DNA from 2 places in the Pantoea sp. LS15 genome. Region 1 is predicted to be linked to the other one. Evidence: predicted binding sites of a transcription regulator. Region 1 holds the regulator's gene; the other holds the start of a gene.

Region 1 (7,854 bases):
CTGCTCCGAACTCATTACGTGCCAGCCACGGAATAGCAATCATGATGACAATCAGCAGGGTTAAGAAGCCCTTCAACGTCCCGCTTACGGAACGGTCGGCAAATTTCCCACCCAGATAGTTACCAATCGAGAAGCCCACGCCAATCAGCACCAGCATCGCAGTGATAAAGATCGGTGTCGCGTGAGTGATGTCGTGAAGCACGGGAGAAATGTAGGTATAGAGGGTAAACATCGCCCCTGCCCCCAACACGGTAGTCAGCAGCGCCGAGAGCACCTGCGGGCGTACCAGCACAGATAACTCTTTACGCACGTCAGGACGTTCCCCCGCACTGCCTTTCGGCAGGGAGAAGAACAGTGCCACCATCGCGATCACACCCAGCCCGGCAGTCGCCAGGAAGGACATACGCCAGCCAATCACTTCCCCCAGCCACGTCGCGGCAGGTACGCCGCCAATGTTGGCAATGGTTAGCCCCATAAACATGGTGGCCACGGCACTCGCCTGCTTGTGTTTTGGCACCACGCTTGCTGCAACAACCGACCCCAATCCAAAGAACGCGCCGTGGTTAAGGCTGGTCAGAATGCGTGACAACATCAGGGTGGTGTAGTCCGGCGAAATGGCGGAAAGCACATTGCCCAGAGTGAAAATCGCCATCAGGAAAATCAGCGCATTGCGGCGCGCGCGGTGCGAAAGCAGAAGCGTCATCAGCGGTGCCCCAACCATCACGCCAATAGCGTAGGCGCTGATTAACATCCCTGCGGCAGGGATCGAGACATCCACGCCTCTGGCAATAACTGGCAGTAAACCCATTGGGGAGAATTCAGTGGTGCCAATCCCAAAAGCGCCAATCGCCAGGGCCAGCAGGGGAAAATTGATTTTCATACGTCAACTCCGGATGCCGTGTCATGTGGTGACACAGAACAAAGAAGCGGAAAGCATGACATCAATCACAAAAAATGAGAAGTTAACAAAATAGCAAAAGATTTTTGCCAGAGAAGTAACAATCCGGGGAATCGGGAGGGAGAAGACTCTCCCTCCGCGTAAATCAGTGCAGTGCGGCCGTCAGACCCGCTGCGACAATCAAAGCCAGCACAATAACGGTGGTGAACAGCGAAAACTTCAGATCGGAACTCATCAATTTTTCTCCTTTTAATCCCCCCACGAAAAGTGAGCTTGCTCATTTTTGCACAATTTACGTCAAAAATCTTCCTGGATTTAAACGGATAACCACTTTACCTCTTCCCCTTTTCATCAAGATAGGACAAAATTCCACGCTAAATTTATTAGCGTACCGGCCATTGACCCCCTCCTGACGTCCTGTGTCGTTTTCCCGGCGTGTCGCAATTCAAAATTGCGTGATAAGGGTGAGAGAAGGCAAACGTTTACCTTCAAGTTTTTCAGGAGTTTAGGATATGGTCTGGAGTGACATTTAATGGCAACAATTAAAGATGTAGCAAAACGCGCAAACGTTTCCACTACAACCGTATCACATGTAATTAACAAGACCCGTTTTGTGGCGGAAGAGACGCGCAATGCCGTCTGGGCAGCCATCAAAGAGCTGCACTATTCGCCAAGTGCGGTTGCGCGAAGCCTCAAGGTTAATCACACCAAGTCTATTGGTTTGCTGGCGACCAGCAGTGAAGCGGCCTATTTTGCCGAGATTATTGAGGCAGTAGAAAAAAACTGCTTCCAGAAAGGCTATACCCTGATTCTGGGCAACGCGTGGAACAGCATTGAAAAACAGCGAGCTTACCTGTCGATGATGGCTCAAAAGCGTGTTGATGGTCTGCTGGTGATGTGTTCCGAGTATCCGGAATCTGTGCTGTCGATGCTGGAAGAGTATCGCCATATCCCAATGGTGGTGATGGACTGGGGTGAAGCCCGCGCGGACTTCACCGATTCCGTGATCGATAACGCCTTTGAAGGCGGTTATATGGCGGGTCGTTACCTGATTGAACGCGGTCACCGCGAGATCGGCGTGATCCCGGGTCCACTGGAGCGCAACACCGGTGCAGGTCGTCTGGCTGGGTTTATGAAAGCGATGGAAGAAGCGTTGATCACCGTGCCGGAAAACTGGATCGTGCAGGGCGACTTTGAACCGGAGTCGGGCTACCGCGCTATGCAGCAGATCGTCTCCCAGCAGCACCGTCCGACCGCCGTTTTCTGCGGGGGCGACATCATGGCAATGGGTGCCCTCTGTGCGGCCGATGAGCTGGGTCTGCGTGTACCGCAGGATATTTCTGTGATCGGGTATGACAACGTGCGTAATGCGCGCTTCTTTACGCCGGCATTAACGACCATCCACCAGCCGAAAGATTCACTGGGTGAAACCGCCTTCAATATGCTGATGGACAGGATCGTCAACAAACGTGAAGAGTCGCAGTCCATTGAAGTTCACCCGCGTCTTATTGAACGCCGCTCTGTTGCCGATGGTCCGTTCCGCGACTATCGCCGGTAATCTCTTAACGGGGCCAGTTAACCTGGCTCCCGTAACCACTCCCGGTTTAGCGTTTCGCTGTCTCCCAGATAATCCAGTAACCAGGCCATCGCAGGTGAGACATCATTTTGCTGCCAGGTGAGGCAGCAGGCCGCATCCGGGAATGGGTTCTCCAGTGTCAGTTCAACCCATTCTCCGGCATCAATTCGCGGCCGCGCAAAATGAACGGGTACCATCGCGACACACAAACCAGCACTGAGACACGTCGCCGACGATTCCCAGTCGGGGGCAACCACCCGCCGCTGGTTGTCCAGAAGCCAGGTGATACGCTTGGGTAATGAACGGGACGTATCCTCCAGTACCAGCGACGGCCAGTTGCGTAGCGTATCGTCGCTCAATGGTCCTTCCAGAGTCGCCAGCGGATGATCACTTGCCACCACGCATTTCCAGCTCAGCATTCCCATATCACGAAAAGCGTACCGACCCCCGACAGGGATCGCCTGCGTGGCACCAATGGCCATCTCCGCCCTTCCGTCCGCCAGAGCATCCCAGACACCGTTGAACACCTCCTGTGACACCCGCAATTCGACGTCAGAAAAATGACGATAGAAATCGACAATCATTTGCCGGGTACGCTCGGGTTTGACGATATTATCCACCGCGATGGAAAGATGCCCCCGCCAGCCGTTAGCGATCTGTTGACACTGTTCGCGGGTGATCTGCATTTTTTTGATAACAGAACGCCCTTCTTTCAAAAACCACGCGCCAGCGGGCGTTAATTCCACATCCCTATGTCGCCGTTCAAACAGCGGAACCGCCAGCCACTCCTCCAGCTGACGCACCGTGTAGCTGATAGCTGAAGGGACGCGGTGTAACTCCTGCGCCGCTCCACTGAAGCTGCCGTTACGCGCGACAGCATCGACTACTTCAAGAGAATAATCTGACCACATTTTCTGCCTGCAAAAAATTTGAATGCAACCACCAAATATTAGCGTTTCACAAGCCGCTTTGCACTCCCTACACTCAGCGCCAATGTATACCTGCCTCCTCAGGAGAATAAAACAATGCAACCCAGGAATGGTTTTTTAGTCTGGCTCGGCGGCTTAAGCGTGCTGGGCTTTTTGGCCACTGATATGTACCTGCCGGCTTTCGCCGCTATGCAGGAAGATTTGCAAACCCCAGCCGCGGCCATCAGCGCCAGCCTGAGTTTGTTCCTCGCCGGTTTCGCCTTCGCGCAGCTACTTTGGGGGCCGCTATCAGATCGTTTTGGCCGTAAACCGGTTCTGTTACTGGGCCTGGGCATTTTTGCCGCCAGCTGCCTGGGTATGTTATGGGTACGCGATGCGACCTGGTTGCTGGTGCTGCGCTTTGTGCAGGCCGTCGGCGTCTGTGCGGCAGCGGTGACCTGGCAGGCCCTTGTTACTGACTACTACCCAGCCAACCGCACCAACCGGATTTTCGCCACCATTATGCCGCTGGTAGGGCTTTCACCTGCCCTCGCCCCGCTCCTGGGCAGCTGGATCCTGGTGCATTTCGAGTGGCAGGCTATCTTTGCCACGTTGTTTGCCATCACACTGGTACTCATGCTGCCGGCATTCGCGCTCAAACCTGCGCATAAAAAAGAAGCGCATGCGGATGCAAAGCCCATTACCTTTACCTCGTTGCTGAGTGCCAAAGCGTATCGCGGTAATGTCCTGATTTATGCCGCCTGCTCGGCGAGCTTCTTCGCATGGCTGACCGGTTCGCCATTTATTCTGCACGATATGGGGTACAGCCCGGCGGCGATTGGCCTGAGCTACGTTCCGCAAACCATCGCATTCCTGGTGGGCGGGTACGGCTGTCGTGCGGCACTGCAGAAATGGGAAGGTCAGCAGATGCTGCCGTGGCTGCTGGTGCTGTATGCATTGAGCGTTATCGGGACATGGGCTGTTGGTTTTATCCCGGGCACCGGTCTGGTAGAAATTTTAATGCCATTCTGCGTGATGGCCGTCGTTAACGGGGCAATCTACCCTATCGTTGTGGCGCAAGCATTACGTCCGTTCCCACAGGCGACGGGTCGCGCGGCTGCGCTGCAGAACACCCTGCAGTTGGGTCTGTGCTTCCTGGCAAGTCTGGTGGTCTCTGCGCTGATTGCCACACCGCTCCTGACCACCACCACCGTGATGCTGGTGACTGTTGTGCTGGCCTTTGTGGGCTACCGTATGCAGGCTGCCGCACAGCGTGAGCTGAGTGACAGCACCCCGGTTGAAACGTCGCATGCGTAATCGCGCCGGAAATTATGTTAACTTCCAGTGATTAGGTTGCTAAGAATTTTTTATTGAATCACCAAATTTTGAGGCCTATACTAAATTTGGTTCGATTAAATACGATAAATATTAAGTGTTAACGGGAGCCGGAGTGCTCCCGTTTTACCATGGAAGGCATTTCGGCAAGGGTTATCTCCCTTCCTCTGTTCTACGTCGGATATTAGCCTCGCGGTATTTACCGTGAGATTTCTCACAAACCAAAAAAAGCGTCTACGCTGTTTGAAGGTTCTGATCACATCAGGGTGATGGAGAAGCTATGAGTTCATCGTGTATAGAAGAAGTCAGCGTTCCGGACGATAACTGGTCCCGGATCGTCAGTGAACTGTTGGGTCGAGCAGGCATCACTATCAATGGATCGTCACCAGCTGATCCCCAGGTTAAACATCCCGACTTTTTTAAACGCGTGTTGCGGGAGGGATCGTTAGGTCTGGGAGAAAGCTATATGGATGGCTGGTGGGAGTGCGAACGGCTGGATATCTTCTTCTCCAGCGTGTTGCGCGCCGGTCTGGAAAATCAACTCCCCCGCAATCTGAAGGACACACTGCGCGTCGCCTCAGCCCGGCTGTTTAATCTGCAAAGTAAAAAACGCGCATGGATCGTCGGCAAAGAGCATTACGATCTCGGCAACGACCTGTTCAACCGTATGCTTGACCCCTTCATGCAATATTCCTGCGCTTACTGGAAAGAGGCTTCGACACTGGAAGAGGCTCAACAGGCTAAGCTGCATCTGATTAGCGAGAAACTGAAGTTAGAACCCGGAATGCGCGTTCTGGATATCGGCTGCGGCTGGGGTGGGCTGGCCTGGTTTATGGCGAAGCACTACGGCGTCAGCGTGGTGGGTGTCACTATTTCCGCTGAGCAGCAAAAGATGGCGCGGGAACGCTGCCAGGATCTTGATGTGGATATCCGGCTACAGGATTACCGTGATCTGAACGAACAGTTTGACCGTATCGTTTCCGTGGGCATGTTCGAGCACGTGGGGCCGAAAAACTACGACACCTACTTTGACGTGGTGGATCGTAATTTGAAACCTGACGGCATCTTCCTGCTGCACACCATCGGCTCTAAGCGGACCGATAACAACGTTGACCCGTGGATCAACAAATACATCTTTCCGAATGGCTGTTTACCGTCCGTTCGCCAGATTGCCAACGCCAGTGAACCCCATTTCGTGATGGAAGACTGGCATAACTTCGGTGCGGATTACGACACCACGTTGATGGCATGGCATGCTCGTTTTCAGGAAGCCTGGCCTGAGATTGCGGACAACTATTCTGAACGATTCAAGCGGATGTTTAGCTATTATCTGAATGCCTGCGCGGGGGCGTTTCGCGCGCGGGATATTCAGCTCTGGCAGGTGGTATTCAGCCGGGGCATTGAACACGGTTTGCGTGTCGCCCGCTAAAAAAATAACCCCGGTTACCCGGGGTTATTTTTTATTCTTCTTCTGCTGTTTTAATTATTGCGGCTTCTTTTGCCGCAAGCACACGCTCAACGGTATCCACCACCGCCTGAGTTTGCGGATCGATTTCGATATTTACGCGATGCCCCAGTTTTTTCGCCCCCAGCGTGGTGCGCTGCAACGTTTCAGGAATTAAATGCACACAAAAACGCGTAGGTGTCACTTCCCCGACAGTCAGACTAATCCCATCAATACCAATAAACCCTTTGTACAGGATGTATTTCATTAATGAAGGATCCTGCATTTTAAACCAGATTTGACGGTTATTTTCCGAGGTCACAATTTTCGCCACTTCGGCAGTGGTCATGATGTGCCCCGACATCAGATGCCCGCCAATCTCATCGCTGAACTTCGCTGCCCGTTCTACGTTGACGGTATCCCCAACCGCCAACTCACCCAGATTGGTGATACGCAGCGTCTCTTTCATTAAATCAAAGCTGATCTGGTTGCCGTTAATTTCGGTAACTGTCAGGCAGCAGCCGTTGTGGGCAATCGAGGCACCGGTTTCGATGCCATCAAGCATATATTCCGGCAGCTCAACAACATGAGTTCGGAAATTAGGTTTTTCATCAATGGACACCACTTTGGCGGTACCCTGCACAATACCAGTAAACATGCTTACAACTCCTGTTTTTTCCGGACGGTGGTGACACCGTTTAATCCCATCACAATAACAGTTGGAAAAACAGGTTGCCAGCGGAGCGCATTTTCTGGCGATTTTTTCACTAGATAAATAGCTAAAGCCCGCTACAATAGCTGGCACCCCCCTGCATTTTCTTCTTGCTGCCAGTTACGGCGGCTTTTTTAGTCTCTCAAATAACAACAAAATAAAGGTGTTCACGTGCAGAAGTACATGAATGAAGCGCGCCAGTTATTGGCACTGGCTATACCAGTGATCATCGCGCAAGTGGCCCAGACCGCAATGGGATTTGTGGATACGGTAATGGCGGGCGGCTACAGCGCCACCGATATGGCGGCTGTTGCTATCGGCACGTCAATCTGGCTACCGGCTATCCTGTTCGGCCACGGTCTGCTGCTCGCGCTCACGCCTGTTATCGCTCAACTCAATGGTTCCGGGCGACGTGATCGCATTGCCCACCAGGTCCGCCAGGGTTTCTGGCTGGCTGGGTTTGTCTCTGTGCTGATCATGCTGGTGCTCTGGAACGCGGGTCATATCATTCGCGCCATGCATAACATTGACCCGGCACTGGCTGACAAGGCAGTGGGTTATCTGCGCGCCCTTCTCTGGGGCACCCCAGGCTACCTCTTTTTCCAGGTGGCGCGTAACCAGTGTGAAGGTCTGGCGAAAACCAAGCCCGGGATGGTGATGGGCTTTATTGGTTTGCTGGTCAATATTCCGGTTAACTATGTCTTTATTTACGGTCATTTCGGAATGCCAGAACTGGGTGGCGTCGGCTGTGGTGTCGCGACGGCAGCCGTTTACTGGGTGATGTTCTTCTCAATGATCGCCTTTGTAAAACGCGCCCGTTCCATGCGCGATATTCGCAACGAGAACAGATTTAGTACACCTGACTGGAGCATTATGACGCGTCTGGTACAGCTAGGTTTGCCGATTGCCCTCGCGCTGTTCTTTGAGGTGACGCTTTTCGCCGTGGTCGCCCTGCTGGTCTCCCCGCTGGGCATTGTGAAC
Region 2 (7,854 bases), on a different contig from region 1:
TCGGCCAGCCTCAGAATGACTATGATCATCTTGAGCGCTGCCTGCTGTCGTTTAAACAGCAGGGCGTCGCCGGGGTTATTTACCTGGCTTCTGACACCCGGACATCCACCCTGCCGGAACACATTCGTCATTGCCCATTGCCGTTGGTTGCGGTCTCTCAGTCGCTGCTGGATGAAAAATGCAACCTGGTGATGCGCGATAACCGTCAGGCGGCAAATCTGGCGGTGCGTTATCTTATCGAGCGCGGCCATCGCAATATCGCCTACATTGGCGGGCGTGAGGGCTGCCTTATTCGCGAGCAGCGCCTGCTTGGTTTTCGCAGCGCGATGACGCAAAACGGGCTGGTCTGGCGCGATGAATACTCTCCGGCCTGCAGCGATGACACGCTGGCAGCAGGTTTTGCCACTCGTCAGTTACTGGAAAAAAACAACACCATCACCGCCCTGCTCTGCCACTCACCTGATGCCATGATCGGCTCCATATCAGCGATTCATCAGGTCGGGCGTACGGTGGGTAAAGACGTGTTTCTGACGCAGCAGGTCGCGCTGGTCGGTTTCGAAGATATGCTGCACGTAAACCTCACGTCGCCGTCATTGACCTACGTCTCCTCCGCCAGTGAAGAGACGGGCCGTCAGGCAGCCGGGTTGATTATTCGCAAGCTGAAAGAGCCGGACTTGCAAACGCAGCGGATTACCCTCTCCGGGCAGCTTATCGCACGCGAGTCGGCGTAAAATCAGAATTTAGCACAGGTCTGCGCGAAGGATTCGCTGCTATAGTTCCATGATTTGTCATGGATAATTACGATGCCCACCGTTATCACTCACGCTGCTGTTCCGCTTTGCCTGGGCTTAGGCCTGGGAACCAGAGTTATTCCGCCTCGTCTGCTGTTTACTGGAATTGTCCTCGCGATGTTGCCGGACGCCGACGTGCTGGCGTTTAAGTTCGGCGTCGCCTATGGCAATGTTTTCGGCCATCGCGGCTTTACTCACTCCCTGCTGTTTGCCTTTGTGGTGCCGATACTCTGCGTGCTGATCGGTCGACGATGGTTCAGAGCTAGTCTGACCCGGTGCTGGCTGTTTTTAACTGTGTCATTACTGTCGCACAGCCTGCTGGATTCCATTACCACGGGGGGAAAAGGGGTTGGCTGGTTGTGGCCGTGGTCAGACGAACGCTTCTTTGCGCCATGGCAGGTGATTAAGGTCGCACCGTTCGCGCTGTCACGCTATACCACGCCGTACGGGCATCAGGTGATCATTTCAGAATTGCTGTGGGTGTGGCTACCGGGGGTAGTGCTGATGGGGATGTTGTGGTGGAGACGGCGGTAAAAGAAAGCCGGGTGGCAGCTACGCCTTACCCGGCCTACGGTCATGATTTTGTAGGCCCGGTAAGCGTAAGCGCCACCGGGCGTTACAGACTTACTTACGACGCCAGGTGGTTCCCTGCGGGCCATCTTCCAGAATGATGCCCATCTCGGTCAGACGGTTACGCGCCGCATCTGCCGCCGCCCAGTCTTTCGACTGACGCGCTTCCAGACGCGCTTTGATCAACGCTTCAATTTCCGCCACTTCACCATCGTCCGCCTGCGCACCGCTTTGCAGGAACACGTCCGGCTCCTGTTCCAGCAGGCCGAGCACGGAAGAAATCTTACGCAGATGTGAAGCCAGGGCATTCGCTGCTGCCATATCTTCTGACTTCAGGCGGTTCACTTCACGCGCCATGTCGAACAGCACGGAGTACGCTTCCGGGGTGTTGAAGTCGTCGTTCATCACCTCAACGAAGCGAGCTTCAAACGCTTCACCGCCCGCAGCAGGAACAGACTTGTCGGTACCGCGCAGCGCGGTGTACAAACGCTCCAGCGCCGAGCGCGCCTGTTTCAGGTTCTCTTCGCTGTAGTTCAGCTGGCTACGGTAGTGACCAGACATCAGGAAGTAACGCACGGTTTCCGCATCGTAATACTTCAGCACGTCACGCACGGTGAAAAAGTTGCCGAGTGATTTAGACATCTTCTCGCGGTCAACCATCACCATCCCGGAGTGCATCCAGTAATTAACGTACTCGCCGCCATGCGCGCAGGTGGACTGCGCGATTTCGTTTTCGTGGTGCGGGAACATCAGATCCGAACCGCCGCCGTGAATGTCGAAGTGCTTGCCCAGCTGCTTGCAGTTCATCGCCGAACACTCAATGTGCCAACCAGGACGCCCTTCGCCCCACGGAGATGGCCAGCTCGGTTCACCCTCTTTGGACATTTTCCACAAGACGAAATCCATCGGGTTGCGCTTCACGTCAACGACGTCAACGCGGGCACCGGCCTGAAGCTGGTCCAGATCCTGACGGGAAAGCGCGCCGTAGGTTGGGTCCGTCGGCACGGAGAACATCACGTCGCCGTTATCCGCAACGTAGGCATGGCCGCGTGCGATCAGCTTTTCCGTGATCTCAATAATTTCGTGAATATGGTGGGTTGCACGTGGCTCACTGTCCGGGCGCTGAATATTTAATGCATCAAAGTCTTTGTGCATTTCAGCGATCATGCGGTCCACCAGCGCCACAAAGCTCTCGCCATTTTCATTAGCGCGTTTAATGATTTTGTCGTCAATGTCAGTAATGTTGCGCACGTACTTCAGGTTGTACCCCAGAAAACGCAGGTAACGTGAAACAACGTCGAAGGCGACAAAGGTACGGCCATGGCCAATATGACAGAGATCGTAAACCGTAATACCACACACGTACATGCCGACTTCCCCGGCATGGATAGGTTTAAATTCCTCTTTTTGGCGCGTCATTGTATTAAAGATTTTTAACATCGAAGATTCCATGTAAACACGTGTGTGGGTTGTTTGTTCCCTATAATACCCATAATTCGGAATAGGATCAGCACACAATGCAAGGTGATCGCGTCCTGTGGTTATGCTATAACAAGCCCCTATATGTGACCCGAACACGGGTTGACGCACCACAATAACGGAACAGGATGCAAAAATGGTTACTTTCCACACTAATCATGGCGATATCGTAATCAAAACCTTTGATGACAAAGCGCCTGAAACAGTTAAAAACTTCCTGGACTACTGCCGCGAAGGTTTCTACAACAACACCATTTTCCACCGCGTGATCAACGGCTTTATGATCCAGGGCGGCGGTTTTGAACCTGGCATGCACCAGAAAGAGACCAAAGAAGCGATCAAAAACGAAGCGAACAACGGTCTGAAAAACACCCGTGGTACGCTGGCGATGGCCCGTACTCAGGCACCTCACTCTGCGACTGCCCAGTTCTTCATCAACGTGGCTGACAACGACTTCCTGAACTTCTCCGGCGAAAGCCTGCAGGGTTGGGGCTACTGCGTATTCGCCGAAGTGGTTGAAGGTATGGACGTGGTCGATAAGATCAAAGCCGTCTCTACTGGCCGCAGCGGCATGCACCAGGACGTTCCTAAAGAAGACGTGGTGATTACCAGCGTGACCGTCAGCGAGTAATTGGTGGCGACACTCTTTATTGCGGATTTGCATCTGCAAACAGAAGAACCGGCGATCACCGCCGGTTTTCTGCGTTTTTTACGCGGTGAAGCGAAAAGCGCCGACGCGCTGTATATTCTTGGCGACCTGTTCGAAGCCTGGATTGGCGACGACGATCCTAACCCGCTGCACCGGGAAATGGCTGCTGCCATTAAAGCGCTGGTAGATTCCGGTGTTCCCTGCTACTTCATCCATGGTAACCGTGATTTCCTGCTCGGCAAGCGCTACGCCCGCGAAAGCGGTATGCAACTGCTGCCGGAAGAACAGGTGCTTGATCTCTATGGCCGAAAGATCCTGATCATGCACGGCGATACGCTCTGCACCGACGATACCGGTTATCAGGCGTTTCGCGCTAAAGTCCACACCCCGTGGATCCAAAAAGTGTTCCTGGCCCTGCCACTGTTTATCCGCAACCGTATCGCAGCCAGAATGCGCGCGGGCAGTAAAGCCGCCAACAGCAGCAAATCCATGACCATCATGGACGTTAACCCGCAGGCGGTGGTCAACGTGATGGAAAAGCATCGCGTCCAGTGGCTAATCCACGGTCATACTCATCGCCCCGATGTACATTCCCTTATCGCCAATGGCGAACCGGCGAACCGTGTCGTACTGGGAGCCTGGCACAGTGAAGGGTCCATGGTCAAAGTCACACCAGAGAGTGTAGAGCTGATCGCTTTTCCGTTTTAACCTTTCAAATTTCATTCTATTTTTTTGAACAACATTGGCAAATTGTTCCGATTTTAATCAGCCCATGATCAGCCTATTATTTATCACATCAGGGCAACACGCCCTATCCCAGATAAATTACTTCAGGAATACGACCATGAAATCTATCAAAACTTTCGTTGCAGTTGCCGCTCTTTCTATGATCTCTTTCGGTTCTTTCGCTCAGAGCGTCAGCGCGAGCGCTTCTACCCTTGACCGCGCAGAAGCGAAAATCGCCGCTCAGGCTGCTGAACAAGGTGCGTCTTATAAAATCACCAGCGCACAGGTCAATAACCGCGTGTACATGACCGCAGAACTGACTAAATAATCACACCTGATTGACGAAAACAGACCGCCAGATTGCGGTCTGTTTTGTTATGTCTGGCGGTAACAACGGCTCAAGTTTTAACCGCGCAACCGTTTTCCTTCCCCGTATTACATGCTATTCTCTTTGCCCTCGAAAGCAGTGTGTTTCGCACCACAGGAGTTTTAAGACGCATGTCTTCCCGCAATAATCCGGCGCGTGTCGCCATCGTGATGGGGTCCAAAAGCGACTGGGCTACCATGCAGTTCGCCGCCGAAATCTTTGAAATCCTGAATGTTCCGCACCACGTTGAAGTGGTTTCCGCACACCGTACACCGGACAAACTGTTCAGCTTCGCCGAAGGCGCTGAAGAAAACGGTTATGAGGTGATCATTGCCGGTGCGGGCGGCGCAGCACATCTGCCAGGCATGATTGCCGCTAAAACACTGGTTCCCGTTCTGGGCGTACCGGTACAAAGCGCTGCGTTGAGCGGTGTCGATAGCCTCTATTCCATCGTGCAGATGCCACGGGGTATCCCGGTCGGCACGCTGGCGATTGGTAAAGCGGGTGCTGCAAATGCTGCCCTACTGGCCGCGCAGATTCTGGCGACACATGATAAAGACTTACATCAGCGTCTGGCTGACTGGCGTAAAGCACAGACCGACGAGGTGCTGGACAATCCGGACCCACGGGGTGCGGCATGAAGCAGGTTTGCGTCCTCGGTAACGGTCAGTTAGGCCGTATGCTACGCCAGGCGGGTGAACCGCTGGGTATTTCCGTCTGGCCTGTCGGGCTGGATGCTGAACCTGAAGCGGTACCGTTCCACCAGAGCGTGATTACCGCCGAGATTGAACGCTGGCCGGAAACTGCGCTGACTCGCGAGCTGGCGCGTCATAACGCCTTTGTTAACCGCGATGTTTTCCCGATTATTGCCGACCGCCTGACGCAAAAGCAGCTGTTCGACAAGCTCGGTCTACCGACCGCGCCGTGGCAGCTCCTGTCAGATAAACGCGAGTGGAATGATGTTTTTGCGATGCTGGGCGAACTGGCGATCGTGAAGCGCCGCGTGGGCGGTTATGACGGTCGTGGACAATGGCGTCTGCGGGCGCACGAAACGGCTGAGCTACCGGATGATTGCTACGGTGAATGTATCGTTGAGCAGGGCATTAACTTTAGCGGTGAAGTGTCGCTGGTTGGTGCGCGTGGACATGATGGCCGCACTGTGTTTTATCCGCTGACGCATAACCTGCATCAGGACGGTATTCTGCGCACCAGCGTGGCATTTCCGCAGGCCAGTGCGGAACAACAGGCTCAGGCAGAAGACATGCTGTCTGCCATCATGCACGAACTGAGCTACGTGGGTGTCATGGCGATGGAGTGCTTTGTCACGCCGTCCGGTCTGCTGATCAACGAGCTTGCGCCGCGCGTGCACAACAGCGGCCACTGGACGCAAAATGGCGCGTCCATCAGCCAGTTCGAGTTGCACCTGCGCGCCATCACTGACCTGCCGCTGCCGCAGCCGGTGGTGAATAGCCCGTCAGTGATGATCAACCTGATTGGAACCGATCTGAACTACGACTGGCTTAAGCTGCCGCTGGTACACCTGCACTGGTATGACAAAGAGGTTCGCCCGGGTCGTAAGGTTGGTCACCTGAACCTGAACGACAGCGACACCGGCCGTCTGAGCGCCACCCTGGAAGCACTGATCCCTCTCCTGCCGCCGGAATACGCGAGCGGAATGGTCTGGGCACAAACTAAGCTTAAGTAACACACCTGCGCCGGGGAGTTGACCTTCCCCTTCCCCGGCGTACAATTCCCGCCCATTGCAGCTTAGTTTTCTTCTGGAAAAACCATGAACGATGGAACGGACTATCGCGCGATCCTCGCGTCTGATACCCCTTTAATCGACGTTCGCGCGCCGATCGAATTTGCTCAGGGTGCGATGCCTGCGGCAATCAACCTGCCTTTAATGAATGATGATGAACGCGCCGCCGTCGGCACTTGCTATAAACGCCAGGGCCCCGAAGCTGCACTAAATCTCGGCCATAGTCTGGTGAACGGCACCACGCGTGAGGCACGGATCAACGCCTGGCGGGAAGCCAGCCTTGCCCATCCTGAGGGCTATCTCTGCTGCGCGCGCGGCGGCCAGCGTTCGCACATCTCACAGGCCTGGCTGAAAGAAGCGGGTGTCGACTACCCACTGATCCGCGGCGGCTATAAAGCCCTGCGTCAGACAGCAATTCAGGTGACAACCGAGCAGTCACAAAAACCGATGGTACTTATCGGCGGCTGTACCGGCAGCGGTAAAACCTTGCTGGTTAAGCAACATGCCCAGGGCATTGATCTGGAAGGGCTGGCGCACCATCGCGGTTCATCGTTTGGCCGCACGCTCACGCCGCAGCTTTCCCAGGCCAGCTTTGAAAATCACCTTGCGGTTGAGCTATTGAAAAAAGACGCTGCACGCTGGGTGCTGGAAGATGAAGGTCGGATGATTGGCTCCAATCATCTGCCGGAGTGCCTGCGCGACCGGATGGTTGAAGCCCCTATTGTCGTCGTCGACGACCCGTTTGAAATCCGTCTTGAGCGCCTGCGCGAAGAGTATTTCGACCATATGTGGGCAGATTTTTCTGCGGCCTACGGTGAAGAAGCGGGCTGGAAAGAGTACAGCGAGTACCTGCACCACGGCCTGTTCGCCATTCGCCGCCGTCTGGGGTTACAGCGCTTTGCGGAATTCACCGCACTGTTAGATTCCGCGCTGCTGGAACAACAACGCTCTGGCAGCACTGACGCGCATTTCAGCTGGCTTGTCCCGTTGCTGAATGATTATTACGACCCGATGTACAGCTATCAGCTTGGAAAGAAAGCGGAGAAGATTGTCTATCGCGGGACGTATGGCGAGGTCGCTGACTGGCTTAATCGCTAAAAGAAAGCCGGGCGGCGAGGTAAAAGCAAAACGGCAACCTGGGTTGCCGTTTTTAATATTTGTTCCCTCTCCCCGTGGGAGAGGGTCAGGGTGAGGGCATCAGGCCGCACCCTACAAAACGCCTTAGAAGTCGTAACGCAGACGGACCAGGTTCATATCGCCCAGATCGTCGGTGCTGGAGGTGAATACGTGTTCGTAATCAACACGGAAACCATAATCCAGCTGGAAGCTGATACCCACGCCGTTATCGATGCGCTGGTAGTTACGGCCGTTCACGTACTCGATGCGATCGCCCATGAAGTAAGGCTGGATGGATTTCACCGCATACTGATTGATTGGGAATTTATACCCTGCGAAGTATTCAATACCCCACGCGTCGCCCGCAAAGTAGTCGTTAACAGACACTTTTTTG

The links. Region 1 encodes PurR, which represses purine synthesis genes. Its sites were predicted from a motif close to CANGCAAACGTTTGCNTG; they were not measured.
Region 2: a site for PurR is predicted at 4,626-4,643, ahead of purE (5-(carboxyamino)imidazole ribonucleotide mutase). Genes of this name have one in related genera too.

The regions. Positions count from the first base shown of each region.
Region 1 is NZ_JAAVXA010000012.1:79,628-87,481, reverse strand. It holds gene HED65_RS16955 (MFS transporter) at 1-880, opposite strand, end outside; gene cydH (cytochrome bd-I oxidase subunit CydH) at 1,044-1,133, opposite strand; gene purR (HTH-type transcriptional repressor PurR) at 1,431-2,456, shown strand; gene punR (DNA-binding transcriptional activator PunR) at 2,474-3,385, opposite strand; gene punC (purine nucleoside transporter PunC) at 3,500-4,699, shown strand; gene cfa (cyclopropane fatty acyl phospholipid synthase) at 4,998-6,146, shown strand; gene HED65_RS16925 (riboflavin synthase subunit alpha) at 6,178-6,819, opposite strand; gene mdtK (MdtK family multidrug efflux MATE transporter) at 7,045-7,854, shown strand, end outside.
Region 2 is NZ_JAAVXA010000003.1:237,097-244,950, reverse strand. It holds gene malI (Mal regulon transcriptional regulator MalI) at 1-731, shown strand, start outside; gene HED65_RS07050 (metal-dependent hydrolase) at 804-1,325, shown strand; gene cysS (cysteine--tRNA ligase) at 1,416-2,801, opposite strand; gene ppiB (peptidylprolyl isomerase B) at 2,977-3,471, shown strand; gene lpxH (UDP-2,3-diacylglucosamine diphosphatase) at 3,475-4,197, shown strand; gene HED65_RS07030 (YdgH/BhsA/McbA-like domain containing protein) at 4,334-4,543, shown strand; gene purE (5-(carboxyamino)imidazole ribonucleotide mutase) at 4,714-5,223, shown strand; gene purK (5-(carboxyamino)imidazole ribonucleotide synthase) at 5,220-6,287, shown strand; gene mnmH (tRNA 2-selenouridine(34) synthase MnmH) at 6,372-7,442, shown strand; gene HED65_RS07010 (porin) at 7,566-7,854, opposite strand, start outside.